DNA from 4 places in the Shewanella amazonensis SB2B genome. Region 4 is predicted to be linked to each of the others. Evidence: predicted binding sites of a transcription regulator. Region 4 holds the regulator's gene; each other region holds the start of a gene.
The links. The regulator LexA, encoded in region 4, represses DNA repair genes until DNA is damaged. The targets are predictions, from matches to a motif close to TACTGTATNNNNATACAGTA.

Region 1 (3,174 bases), 2.1 Mb from region 4:
ATTGCTCCTGAATAAAGGCGCCAATGATGATTCTTTGGCTGCCTTCGAGGCGGTAGCTTACGACGTTGCCCACTGGAATTTGCCTGAAATAGACACCCGATCCCACATCCAATGAACCGAGTCTGTCGGTGCTGAGCTCCACCAGTATGCCTTCGTTGCCGGGGGCCAATGGCGGGGCCTCTCTCAGAGCGTCAAAACGGGTCATGTTTTCGCCATCGCCTGGCTGAACCGCGATATAGTTTCCTGAGAATAGGGCATCGAGGCCGGACACCCCGGTAATGGAGGCCTTGGGTGATACCAACCAGAATTGGGTGTTTTCTTTCAGGTAAGGTGTTGAACGATAGTCCATCATCACTGTGACGTTGACGCCTTTGAGGTCTTCGTCCATGGCAATATCTGTGACCTTACCGACAGTCAGTCCCTGATATTTGACCAGGGTTTTGCCCACATCGATTCCGGAAGCGCTGGGGAAATGAATAAAAATTTCGACGCCGGACTCCCGAATACTCTTGATACCAAGCCAGGCCGCAAGGGCAAGTGCAACCAGAGGCAGGAGCCAAACCGGCGAGAACAGTTTCTTTTTGACTACCTTGGGTGCTTCAATATTTGTCATCTTCTAAGTCCAGTCGATCCCAGAGTAAACGCGTATCCAGTACCTTGGCCGCAAGCTGTGTCAGCAAAATCACCAAGGCAAATGCCGTCGCTGCCGGTGCGGGTTTGGCATCCAGCAATTGCCCCATATTCACCAGGGCAACAGTTAATGAAATTACAAATAAATCCAGCATGGACCAGCGGCCGATCCACTCAATAATGTGAAAGCCTGCCATCAGTCTGCGTTTGGACACCGGCAGGGAAAAACTGATGGCAGAGAGGTAGATGGCAAGGCCGATGATTTTCAGCCAGGGCACCAGAATACTCGCGGTAAAGACAATGATGGCAATAGGCAACATGTCAGAATGCACCAAATGCTTGATACCGCTGAATATAGTGTCGTGGGTCACTTTACCCTGATTCACCAGGGTCGTGATGGGGTAAACATTGGCGGGTATAAGTAAAATGGCGGCGGTGATAAGCAGTGCCCAGCTTTTTTGCACACTGGAGTAATCGCGAGCCTGGTTATGTGCTCCGCAGCGGCTGCAAGTCTGGGCATCTTCCGGATTGGTTTTCTTACATACCGGACAAAGACACAGGCCCATTTGTTTGCCGGTGGTCTGGACATTGTCAGTCATTCAGGCGGCTCCACATGTGCTCGATATTGTATTCCCGCTGCAAAAACAGGGTCACCAGAAACAGCATGGTGAACGAAAAGGTACCCACACCAAAATAAATATCTGAGAAGTCAGATAATTGAAATGCTGAAACCAAAAAACTAATCACATAAATTTCGAGCATGGTGAGCTGGCTGAATAATCCATGACGACGCAATAACCACTTATACAGATCCCTTTGCCACCCGGGGTTGAGTCCCATCTTGACCAGCAGGACCTGTGACAAGATTGACAGCAGCAATAACCCCGGGCCTATAACCGCGGCAACAAGCACGGCAATGCCCACCACCCAGTAGCCGAGATCCATGACCGCCATGGCGCCCTGAATGACGGTTGCGGTGCGCACCGAGCCTAAAAAATGTAATTCGAGAACGGGAAACAAATTGGCAGGTAAAAACAGTGCCAGTGCAGATACGCAGAGCGCCAACATCCCATTGATAGAGCAGAAGGGGGTGTCATACAGCGCTGTATGACAACGGGGGCACAGCGCCCTGACGCCACTGGGCAAGGCGCGGCGTCGCACGGCCAAATCACAGGCACGGCAGAGAATCACCGAATTGTCGATATCGTCATGATGCATAGAAGCGTATTGCAGATCCATGGATGACAGGTTCCCCAGCCGGGGTGATGCCTGATTCTGCCTCCCCTGGAGGCGGTTTCAGCGTACGAGTGTATCAGATCATGTTAAACACTTGCATCCCCTGAAAAAAACTGTGACACTCTGTCACTGTATAAATAAACAGTGTGAGGGCTATCATGGCGGTAATCACTCAATTTGTGGTGGTCAGAGATGGGGTTGAGAAGATGACATTTACATCGAAAAAGGAGGCGGATGCCTACGACAAGATGCTGGATATCGCTGACAGCCTGATCCCATTTATCGATAATGCTGAATGTGGACTCGATGAAGCGACAACTGAAAAGTTGGCCTTCTATTTTGCCACCCACAAAGATGATTTATCATCCCTGCTGAAGGGCACGTCCCCCAACGTGGCGACGGCACCGGTAAAAAAAGCAGCTCGCAAGGCTGCAGAGAATGACTGAATATCGGTAGGGAATTGCATGAAACACGCGTTTTACGACACCTTAAACCGCCAGGCTGAGGCCTTGCTGTCAGGCGAAGACGACCTGGTCGCCGCCATGGCTAACTTCTCGGCGCTTTTGAATGAACACATGGACGACCTGAATTGGGTCGGTTTCTATATTCGCCGTGAAGACACTTTGGTGCTGGGCCCCTTCCAGGGCAAGGTTGCCTGCACCCGTATTCCATGGGGTAAGGGCGTATGCGGTACGGCCGCCGCCACGGATACAACACAGCGAGTCGCCGATGTGCATCAGTTTGACGGTCATATTGCCTGCGACTCAGCTTCTAACTCTGAAATTGTGGTGCCGGTAAGGCATCAGGGCAGGGTAATTGCAGTGCTCGATATCGACAGTCCCAGTTTTTCCCGCTTCGATGAGACAGATCAGGCAGGGCTTGAGACCTTGGTGAGAACCCTGGAAAAGGCCTTGTTCGGTCAATAAGTCACCAGTTTTCGTCAAATCCCAGTCGCATTCGCCCAAGCGGTCACTATAATAGGCTGCTTGTGCGTCTGCCTCGGGATCATTTCCCGGCGAATAGTAAAAATTGTTAACAATAGTTATTAACGCTTTGGCAAGCGCCCGGAAGATGCTAATTTGTGTGTTGGCCCTCGGGCTAACGTATAGAGAATAACCTATGTCCTGCAATCGCTTGCAATAAACCGGGCATACATACCTAGTAACTGTGGAAGTAAAGATGGAATCAACAGAAAAGTTGACCGACACCAATGCGATTCTCGCGTATTTATATGAAACCTTTCCTTTGTGCTTTGTGGCCGAGGGTGAAACCAAGCCACTGAAAATTGGATTGTTTCAAGATTTGGCT
Region 2 (3,174 bases), 1.7 Mb from region 4:
TCATCACAACGCTTTTTATGGCTGTCCAGCAAAAGCTGACGTGGCGAGTTGCCCTGGATAAGCAAGGGGATTTTCAGTTTTGGGCCGATGATGTCGGCAACCTTTTCCATCTGCCAGTAAGAAGCGAATAACACCAGACTGGCCATTTCATGTTCAGTAAGCTTTAAAATGTGCTCGGCCAGTTCATCGGTGTAATTGTCGTCGGTCGGTTCGGTGCGCATTTTGGGCAAATACAGGGTGGCGTTGTTTTCAAAGTCGAAAGGCGATTGCAACGCGAGATAGCGACTGCCATCGTGCAGCGACAAGCCTACCTGATGGGCGAAATAGTCAAATTGATTCAGTGCCCGCAAGGTTGCGCTGCACAGCACCACCCCAGCCGCCTTTTCCCACAGCATGGATTCCAGCATAAAGCCGACTTCGATAGGGGAGGCGCACAGCAGGTAGTCCACTTGTTTATTGGCCGGCAAGAGTTCAATCCAGCGCGCCGTGGGTGCGCCTTTTTTACTGTCCTCTTTGGCCATCATTTTCCAGAGTTTGTGCAGGTTCTCGAGCCGCTGCAGCATAAAGCCGGTTTCGGTTTGCAGCGTATCGGCCTGATGGCGTGGGATGTCGCCATCCTTGATGGCTTCACCCAGCAGAAGTTGCATCTTATTGAACTGCTTCAAGGCACCGCTGGTGGCCGTGGCCAGGTTTTCCGCGTGACGTTTAAGCACCTCCGGCAGTGCGCCATGGGTAAAGCGCAGGCGGTTTTCCGGGTTGTCGAAACGGGCCTTTTCGCCGTCGCAATAATGGGCAACCTGGTTGAGCATACCGGCGATGTCAGCGACATGGTCTTGCATGGCCTGTGACGGCGCTATGATGTTGTTGCTCTTGATTTGGTTTTGCAATTTGGCGGCGGTCTTGCCAATTTTTTCAAGCCAGTCAGCGGCCCCTCTCAATGTCGCCTGCGCGCTGGAAAAATCCCGTGCGACCACTGGCAGGTGATGGGCTTCGTCAATCACGTAAAACATTTCTTCAGGATCGGGCAGTATAATACCGCCGCCTAGCTCGAGATCGGCGAAGAGCAGGCTGTGGTTGGCTATAAGCACATCCCAGGTATCCACATCTTCCCGTGCCTTGTGGAACGGGCATTGGCGGTGACTGGCATTTTGCCTGTGACAGGAATGCTTGTCGCAGGCAATTTGTTGCCAAAGGTGATCGGGGATAGGCGTCTCCAGCGTGTCTATTTCGCCGTTCCAGAGGCCCTTGTGGAAATCGCTGTGCAGCTTTTGCAGCATCTCTACCTGCGCCGTGTCGGGCTTGGTCTGCCACATGGCCATTTGAGTGCCGTTATTGTCGCCTATGAGCATCTCGAGTTTGGCCAGGCACACATATCTTTGCCTGCCTTTTACCAGCCCAAATCGAAAGTTGAGCCCGGACTGCGCCAAAAAGAAAGGTAAATCCTTGTGCAGCAGCTGCTCCTGCAGGGCCACGGTTGCAGTGGCGATACAGACTTTCTTTTTTTGAGTCAAAGCCAGCGGAATGGTGCCTAAAATGTAGGACAAAGACTTACCAATCCCTGTGCCAGCTTCGACAACTATGATGCGCCTGTGCTTGTCATATTCCCCTGCCAGCGTCTTGGAGATCTCAGCCACCATATAGTTTTGCTCGCGTCGGGATCGGAAGTTTGGCAACGCGGCGGCAATATCTTTATAGATTGCGCGGATCTGGGTTTTGACTTTGTCTGGCAGCATGGGGCTCTCGGCAGCTCAATTATGCTGTACATAATAACAGTGATTGCTTAGGCTAAGAACCCTGCAATCATTGCTTATGTGTGTTTTTTACTCCTTTACCCATGGAATTGTCGTCCCCTTGCTACCCTGGCTTCAATGAATCACTGGCTCCGATACTGCTCAGGGGGCGGGTGCTCACGCGCGCCAATGTGCAGCGCAGCGGTGACACTGTGCTGGAATATCTGATTAAAACCGTCAACGGGCCGGTGAAGGTGGAAGTGCATAATCAAAGACCCATGGCCTTTTGCCATAGCGATGATGTAGAGCGCTTGCTCGTGGAGGGCGCTGAAACTGAAGTCTGGTCGCACCCACTCGAGCTGCAAAGTTTCAGCAGGCAACCCGTGCATGCAATCTATTGCCGTACAGGGCTTATGCTCAAGCGCCTCGTAAATCGAGCGCAGGAGTTGGGTATTGCGCTTTATGAGGCCGATATCAAACCAGAGCAGCGCTTCCTGATTGAACGTTTTGTGGCCCTTGATGCCGAGTTTTTCGGCCACTTCGACTCGAGCGGCCCAAGCCGGTTTGTTGCCAGCCGGGTGAGGGCAACCAGTCAACACATTCCCCTGAAAGCGGTTTCCCTCGATATCGAATGCAGTATGTCGGGGGAGCTCTATTCCATTGGTTTATATGGTGACTGCGAACCCAAAGTCATCATAGTCGGTGAGGGGGAAACCGAGCTCACTTGCCATCGGGATGGGGTGGAACATAAGGTCGCCGTGGAGTGGGCTTGTGATGAAGTGGCCCTGCTGTTATCGCTGCAGCGCTGGTTTATGGAGGTTGACCCCGACATCCTCTTGGGCTGGGCTGTGGTGACTTTCGATCTGTCGCTCCTGTGGCGTAGGGCAAAACACCATGGTATGCGGCTTTGCATCGGGCGGTTCGGTAAACCACTCGCTTGGAAAGTAGAAGACAAGCACAGACCGGAGACCCTGGACTTGTCCGGACGGGTAGTTCTCGATGGTATTGATTGGTTAAAGGCCGCATTTTACCAGTTTGACAGTTTCGCCTTGGACAGGGTGGCGGGTGAACTCCTGGGGGAGGGCAAAGCTATCCATAATCCTGATGACCGTGGCGAAGAAATCACCCGGTTGTTTCGTGAAGACAAAGCTGCTTTGGCCTATTACAACCTCACCGACTGCCGCCTGGTGTGGGATATTTTTCAAAAGACCGATCTCATCCATTTTGCCCTTGAGCGGGCGCGCCTCACTGGATTGGAATTTGGTAGGGTGGGTGCCAGTATTGCGGCTTTTAATCACCTTTATCTGCCCCATTTGCACCGGGCGGGTTTTGTGGCACCGGCAATGCAAACAGTCCCCGGGCCCGATAGCCCGGGTGGCTATGTGATGGATTCGGTTCCGGGCTTATATCGCAACGTATTGGTGCTGGATTACAAGAGCCTGTA
Region 3 (3,174 bases), 1.5 Mb from region 4:
CGGCAGTGGTGGCCACCTCAGGCAAGCTGGCAATTAACCCCCGCCCGGCTTGGGATGCCACGATGCTTTTACCCTGGCGCACCAGAAAGCCACGTTTAAACAGAAGTTCGATGATCCCGGCCCGGGTCGCTTCGGTGCCAAGGCCATCCGTGTCCTTCAATATACGTTTAATGTCCGGTGAACTCACATAACGGGCAATGCCGGTCATGGCACTGAGCAAGGTCGCATCGGTAAAGTGTTTTGGGGGTTGGGTTTGCTTTGCCAATAACTCACCATGACAGCACCGGGCAATGTCGCCCTTATTCAGGGCTGGCAAGGGCGTCTTTTGGCTGGCATCAGTCTCTTGTGGCTCTTTCGCCTCGTCCTGCTCTGTGCTGCGTCCCTGAAACAATACCCGCCAACCTGGGGCTCGCTCAACCGACGCCCTTGCGATAAAGCTACCGCCTTCGATAATCAGCTGGATTTCGGTATCTGCCAGAAGGCGATTGGGGTAAAACTGCGCCAAATATTGCCGTGCAATGTGCAAATAAAGCTGACGCTCCCGCTGGTTAAGTTGCGACAGCGCCGTTCGTTTGCCCGTTGGCACTATGGCGTGGTGGGCATCCACCTTACTGTCATCCCAGGCCTTGGACACCAAGTGCAAATCAGGTGACGGCGCCCCTTCCAAAAGCTCAGGGGCGTTGGCACTGACGGCCGACAGCACATCAGGCACCAAAGCAAGTTGTTCTTTGGGTAAATGACGGCTGTCAGAGCGGGGATAGGTAATCAGCTTGTGTCGCTCATACAGGCTCTGGGCCGTATCCAGCACCTCTTTGGCACTCATCCCAAAACGTTTGGCGCAATCGATTTGCAGCGCCGAGAGGCTATACAGCAATGGCGGCGCCTGCTTCTTGTCTTTATGGCTGACATGCTCAACCAGTGCCGGCTTACCGCCAATGCGGCTCACCACAGTTTCGGCGAGGCGGCGTGAAAGCACCCGCCCCTCTTCATCCATGTACGGCTGACAAGCTTCGCTGGGTTGCCACTTGGCACAAAAGGACTCGCCCTTGTCTGTGGTAATGTGAGCAAGCACCTCATAGTGATCTTTGGGCTCAAAGTGCTCAATGTCCAGGTCACGGCGAACCACCAAACCCAATAATGGGGTTTGCACCCGTCCGACAGACAACACCCCTGCATACCCCACCTTTCTGCCCTGAAGCGTGTAAGCACGGGTCATATTCAGGCCGTAAAGCCAGTCGGCACGACTGCGCGCCAATGCCGATGTGGCAAGCGGCACAAACTCCTTATTGCTGCGAAGCTGTCCCAGTGCGCGGCGCACCGCGTCGGGGTTTAAATCGGAAATCAATAAGCGCTGGGTGGAGGCCAATTTGGATGCAGAAACCTTGGCGTGGGAAATTACCTCATCCACCAGAAGCTGTCCTTCGCGGTCCGGGTCCCCTGCATGAACCAAAGAAGAAGCCTGTTTAATCAGGCGCTTTACGACTGCCAGCTGACTTTTGGCCGAACTTCGTGGAGTGAGTTTCCACTCGGCGGGAATAATGGGCAGATGGGCAAGCTGCCACTGCTTGTATTCGGGAGAATACGCATCCGGCTCGGCCTGCTCCAGTAAGTGGCCAATACACCAGGTGACACAATCGCCGTTGCCAAGCTCAATATAACCCTCACCCTTTTTATGGGGTTTGGGTAACACCTCAGCGATGGCGCGGCCGAGGCTCGGTTTTTCGGCGATATAGAGGATCATGGCGGGATATTCTGGTGCAAAAGCACTGGATGAATTTACAGTAAATGTAGCGAAAATTCCCGGTGGGCGCAACGCGCAATCCTGGCCAAGTGCAAAGCCAAGGTCAAATTTACCCTGATCCTATGTAAATTTTGTTGAGAATAGTTCTCATCAAAGCTGAAATGACCGATATCTCCCGCTCCCGGATTTTATGATGCAAAGTTCAGTGTCAATCATTCGCCATCAATGGCTGTTATATGCGGCCCTGTTAACCCTTGGATTAGCCCTGTGTCTTCCTTCGGGAGAGCGACCGTGGGTAATGCTGCCACTGTGTGCAATTGGGGTAAACTTTCTGCGGGCGACGCCTGTGACGCATCTGGGTATGGCCAGCTTATTTGCCATTTGGCTGCTGTGTTTTGCCAATGCCATGTGAGTGTGAATGTTAAATTCCCAAAAACAAAAACCAGCACCTGAGTGCTGGTTTTGATTTGCCTTGATCTTTTAGCTACCCATCATTATGGGTGTAACCCATTACGGGTGACAGACGTTGTGCAGCTCGAGATTCGTGCCCACATCGCTGTTGCGATTTGCCTTGGCATCATCGTTTCTCAGCTGAGTGAGGTGGTCAAGATACGCCTGAGTCACATCACCAGTGATGTAATCACCGTCAAACACCGATGTTTCAAAACGCTTGATTTCGGGGTTTTCCATACGCACAGCTTCAACCAGATCAGTCAAATCCTGGAAGATGATACCATCGGCACCAATCAGTTTGGCAATTTCATCCGCATCACGTCCGTGGGCAATCAGCTCATTGGAAGTGGGCATATCGATGCCGTACACGTTGGGGAAACGAATTTCAGGGGCAGCAGAGGCGAAATACACCTTCTTGGCACCGGCTTCGCGGGCCATCTCGATGATTTGCTCTGACGTGGTACCACGCACGATGGAGTCGTCCACCAAAAGCACATTCTTGCCCTTAAACTCGGTGTTGATGGCATTGAGTTTACGGCGCACTGACTTCTTACGCTCCTGCTGACCAGGCATGATGAAGGTACGGCCAATGTAGCGGTTCTTTACAAAGCCCTGACGGTAAGGCAAGTCCATAACACGGGCAATTTCCAGTGCGATATCACAGGAGGTTTCAGGAATGGGGATAACCACATCGATGTCGTTGTCGTACCATTCTTTCTTGATTTTCTCGCCCAGTTTGGCGCCCATATTTACCCGGCTGGCGTACACAGACACCTTGTCGATGGTGGAGTCTGGACGGGCAAAGTAAACAAATTCGAAAATACAGGGCGAATAGAGCGGCGCTTCGGCGCACTGACGGGTAAACAGCTGACCGTCGAGGGTGACGTATACGGCTTCGCCCGGCGCAACATCACGAATGACTTCAAAACCCACGGCATCCAGGGCCACACTCTCTGAGGCCACCATGTACTCTGTGCCGG
Region 4 (3,174 bases):
CCAGGTTTATCTATTCGGGTCCATGCTTCGTTGATAAAGCCCGGATTGGCATCCTTTTTAACGGCAAACGCGGGCACCCACCAGGAGTGAATGACGTCGTCGGAGGTCATCAAAAAGCGCACCTTGCGGTTGGTGGGCAGCACCAGATGCTTATCCACTTCCAACAAGTAGTGATCGCCTTTTGCTTCTGCACCTTCGATTTGGCTTCTGGGTGTAGCCAGGATGCTGTAGAAACCGAAGTCGTGGTCAAAGTAATCGTAGTGCCACTTCCATTGGGAGCCGGTGATCTTGATGGTCAAGTCGGCATTGGACGGATCTTCCATGGCGATAAGGGTCTTGGTTGCCGGAATAGCCATGGCAATCAGGATGAGAAAGGGCACCAGAGTCCAGGCGATTTCCACCTTGGTGCTTTCGTGAAATTGGGCGGCAACCGCCCCTTTTGATTTGCGGTGGTTTATCATGGCGTAAATCATGGCGCCAAAAACCACTACACCTATGGCACAGCAGATGTACAGGATAGTCATGTGCAGGCCATAGACCTTGCCACTTATCTCAGTAACACCTTGTGTCATGTTGAGCGGCATGTCAGCCGCAAAGATGGGCGGGGCCAATAAAGCCGCCGCGAAACAATACAACCATTGCTTCACAAGACATCTCCTCTGTCAATTGCATCAAGCAACTACAAAGAAGAGCCACACAGTAAGTCTCTGCTCTATGCAAACTCTTCGGTTCCCACAAAAAGCAACGATGACTTCAAAGTGCGTTGGCGGTTGGTATCTTATTTAATGAATTACAGCCTTGTTCACCACACTTGCACCTACAGCTGAATATATCGGTCAAATACACAATATCCATGGCGCAAGCCTCAGATACTGCGACGACATAATCGCCCGGATATAACAAACAAATCGTTGTTAACCTGAACTACATTACTTGCAGTTTAAATATTGATCAAGATCACTTTATTTTCTAATTATCTGAAAAAATTATCGAAAAAAAGCCCCGATAAAGGGGCTTAAAGGGATGAAGAGGTGATCAGTGCAGCGGTGATGCACCGCGAAGGGTATGGCTTAACTCGGGTCTGACAGCAAAAGCGCTGGCATGTGAGTGAGCATTTACATTTTCAAAAATAACACCCAGTGCCACGGCATTTTTGGCTACCAGTGCCAATCTGCGTTTATCTCTGGGATCCAGTTCGTTGGTCCAACACAGCACGGCACTTGAGGTACCGTTGGTTAGCGCTTTCTCCATCGCCCAAAGGGTTTCCACTTCGTCTTTGGCATGCACCAGCAGCACACGGTCCATGCGCACACCCGCCTGGGCCAGCGTAGATTTAAGCCCGATATTGGGTGGGCTGATAAGCACTATCCAGCGCCCCTCAAGACTCAGGCGTGCAAGCTCTGGGGCGAGCTGTTGCATCTCTTGGCGACCTTGGGATTGAGTGCTTTGGGTAATCACCTGCGATGTGGGGCAAACGTCTTTGGCTGCGGAATCTGTCCATAAACCTGGATGACGGGGTGCGTTACCAATCAGCTTGTTCATAGCCAGTCTCCATTACGGATAACGCCCACAGCCAAGCCCTCGATGGTGAGACTCTGGTTGGCAAGATCCACTCTGATAGGAGCGAATGCCTCGTTCTCTGCGTGTAGGTACACCACATTGCCTTGCTTCTCGAAGCGTTTTACCGTGACATCGTCTTCCACCCTGGCAACCACCACCTGGCCATTACGGGCCTGGTTCATCTTGTGCACCGCCAGCAGGTCGCCGTCGAGAATACCTATGTCTTTCATACTGTCGCCGCGAACCCGCAGCAGAAAATCGGCATGGGGGCGGAACATGGCAGGATCGACCTGATAATACTGCTCAACATGCTCTTGGGCGAGAATGGGTTCACCGGCAGCCACCTGACCTATCAAGGGCAAACCCGGGTCTGGCTGATCTTCCAACTCATCACCCGCCAGCCTGATACCTCGCGAGGTGCCGGGCATAATCTCAATGCAGCCCTTTTTGGCGAGCGCTTTAAGATGCTCCTCGGCGGCATTAGCACTTTTAAAGCCGAGTCTGGATGCAATTTCTGCCCGCGTTGGGGGCATGCCGGTTTCGGCGATGTTGCGTTTGATTAGGTCCAGGATCTCGGCCTGGCGAGGCGTGAGCGGTCTCATGGTCATTCCTGTTTTTCTATACAGTTACTGTCAGTATATACAGTATTTTAATCAGCGCAAGTATTAACCATTTTTCAGATTATTGGCTAATGGCTGCGGCTGTCTGATATTCTATTGCGCTATTGATTGAAGCCAGGTTCCCAATATCAGAATGTCAGCACACGAGTCTTTTTGGTTTAAGTCCTTGCGGTGGATCCAAAAGCAGTTGGTACACACCATAGTGGTACCTCAGGATCCCTTCGCCGATTTGAATCTCGATCCCTCCCGCCCCTTGGTTTACGTCATGAAAACCGAGTCTGTGAGCGATATCGCTGCGCTCCATGAGATAACTGGCAAGCTTGGATTACCCAGCCCCTATCAGATGCTGGAAATTGATGGGATCAAGACCCCTAGGGTCGTGTGTCTGGAAGGCCGAAAGCCGCTGTTTGGAAAGCGTGACAGTAATGAGCCTTTTTTGCAGACCTTCCAGCAATTACTGGCCCTGCACCGTCAGCAGCAAGAACTCGATATACAGCTGGTGCCTGTGAGTCTTTACTGGGGACGTACCCCGGGTAAAGAGGATGACACCATGCGTGCGGCAGTACTCGAACGGGAAGATCCGACCTGGCTGCGTAAGTGTTTGATGATTTTGTTCCTGGGTCGTCATAACTTTGTGCAGTTTTCCCGTGCTGTGTCACTTCGTCATATGGCCGATGAACATGGCACCGATAAGCGCATTGCCCACAAGCTTGCCCGGGTCGCGAGAGTCCATTTCCGCCGTCAGCGTAAGGTGATGACCGGACCTGTGTTGCCCAATCGTCAAGCCATGTTCCATGCCCTGCTGAAATCTGACAACCTGAAAAAAGCCATTGCTGAAGAGGCCTCCAGTAAGAAAATCTCAGAAGAAAAGGCCCGTGAAACTGCCATTCAATATTTGGATGAGATTGCTGCCGACTACTCCGACAGCCTGGTACGTATCGCCGAGCGCTTCCTCACCTGGCTGTGGAACAAGCTCTATAAGGGCATCAGTATC

Region 1: a site for LexA is predicted at 1,994-2,013, ahead of SAMA_RS08240 (YebG family protein). Genes of this name have one in related genera too.
Region 2: a site for LexA is predicted at 1,756-1,775, ahead of dinG (ATP-dependent DNA helicase DinG). Genes of this name have one in related genera too.
Region 3: a site for LexA is predicted at 1,765-1,784, ahead of SAMA_RS11205 (DNA topoisomerase III). Genes of this name have one in related genera too.

What each region holds. Positions count from the first base shown of each region.
Region 1 covers NC_008700.1:1,924,419-1,927,592, forward strand. The annotation lists gene SAMA_RS08225 (MlaD family protein) at 1-613, opposite strand, end outside; gene SAMA_RS08230 (paraquat-inducible protein A) at 600-1,229, opposite strand; gene SAMA_RS08235 (paraquat-inducible protein A) at 1,222-1,869, opposite strand; gene SAMA_RS08240 (YebG family protein) at 2,025-2,312, shown strand; gene SAMA_RS08245 (GAF domain-containing protein) at 2,331-2,792, shown strand; gene proQ (RNA chaperone ProQ) at 3,046-3,174, shown strand, end outside.
Region 2 covers NC_008700.1:1,531,834-1,535,007, forward strand. The annotation lists gene dinG (ATP-dependent DNA helicase DinG) at 1-1,733, opposite strand, end outside; gene SAMA_RS06550 (DNA polymerase II) at 1,835-3,174, shown strand, end outside.
Region 3 covers NC_008700.1:2,590,251-2,593,424, forward strand. The annotation lists gene SAMA_RS11205 (DNA topoisomerase III) at 1-1,741, opposite strand, end outside; gene SAMA_RS11210 (hypothetical protein) at 1,932-2,153, shown strand; gene purF (amidophosphoribosyltransferase) at 2,252-3,174, opposite strand, start outside.
Region 4 covers NC_008700.1:4,112,585-4,115,758, reverse strand. The annotation lists gene coxB (cytochrome c oxidase subunit II) at 1-647, opposite strand, end outside; gene SAMA_RS18110 (cell division inhibitor SulA) at 1,036-1,542, opposite strand; gene lexA (transcriptional repressor LexA) at 1,539-2,162, opposite strand; gene plsB (glycerol-3-phosphate 1-O-acyltransferase PlsB) at 2,314-3,174, shown strand, end outside.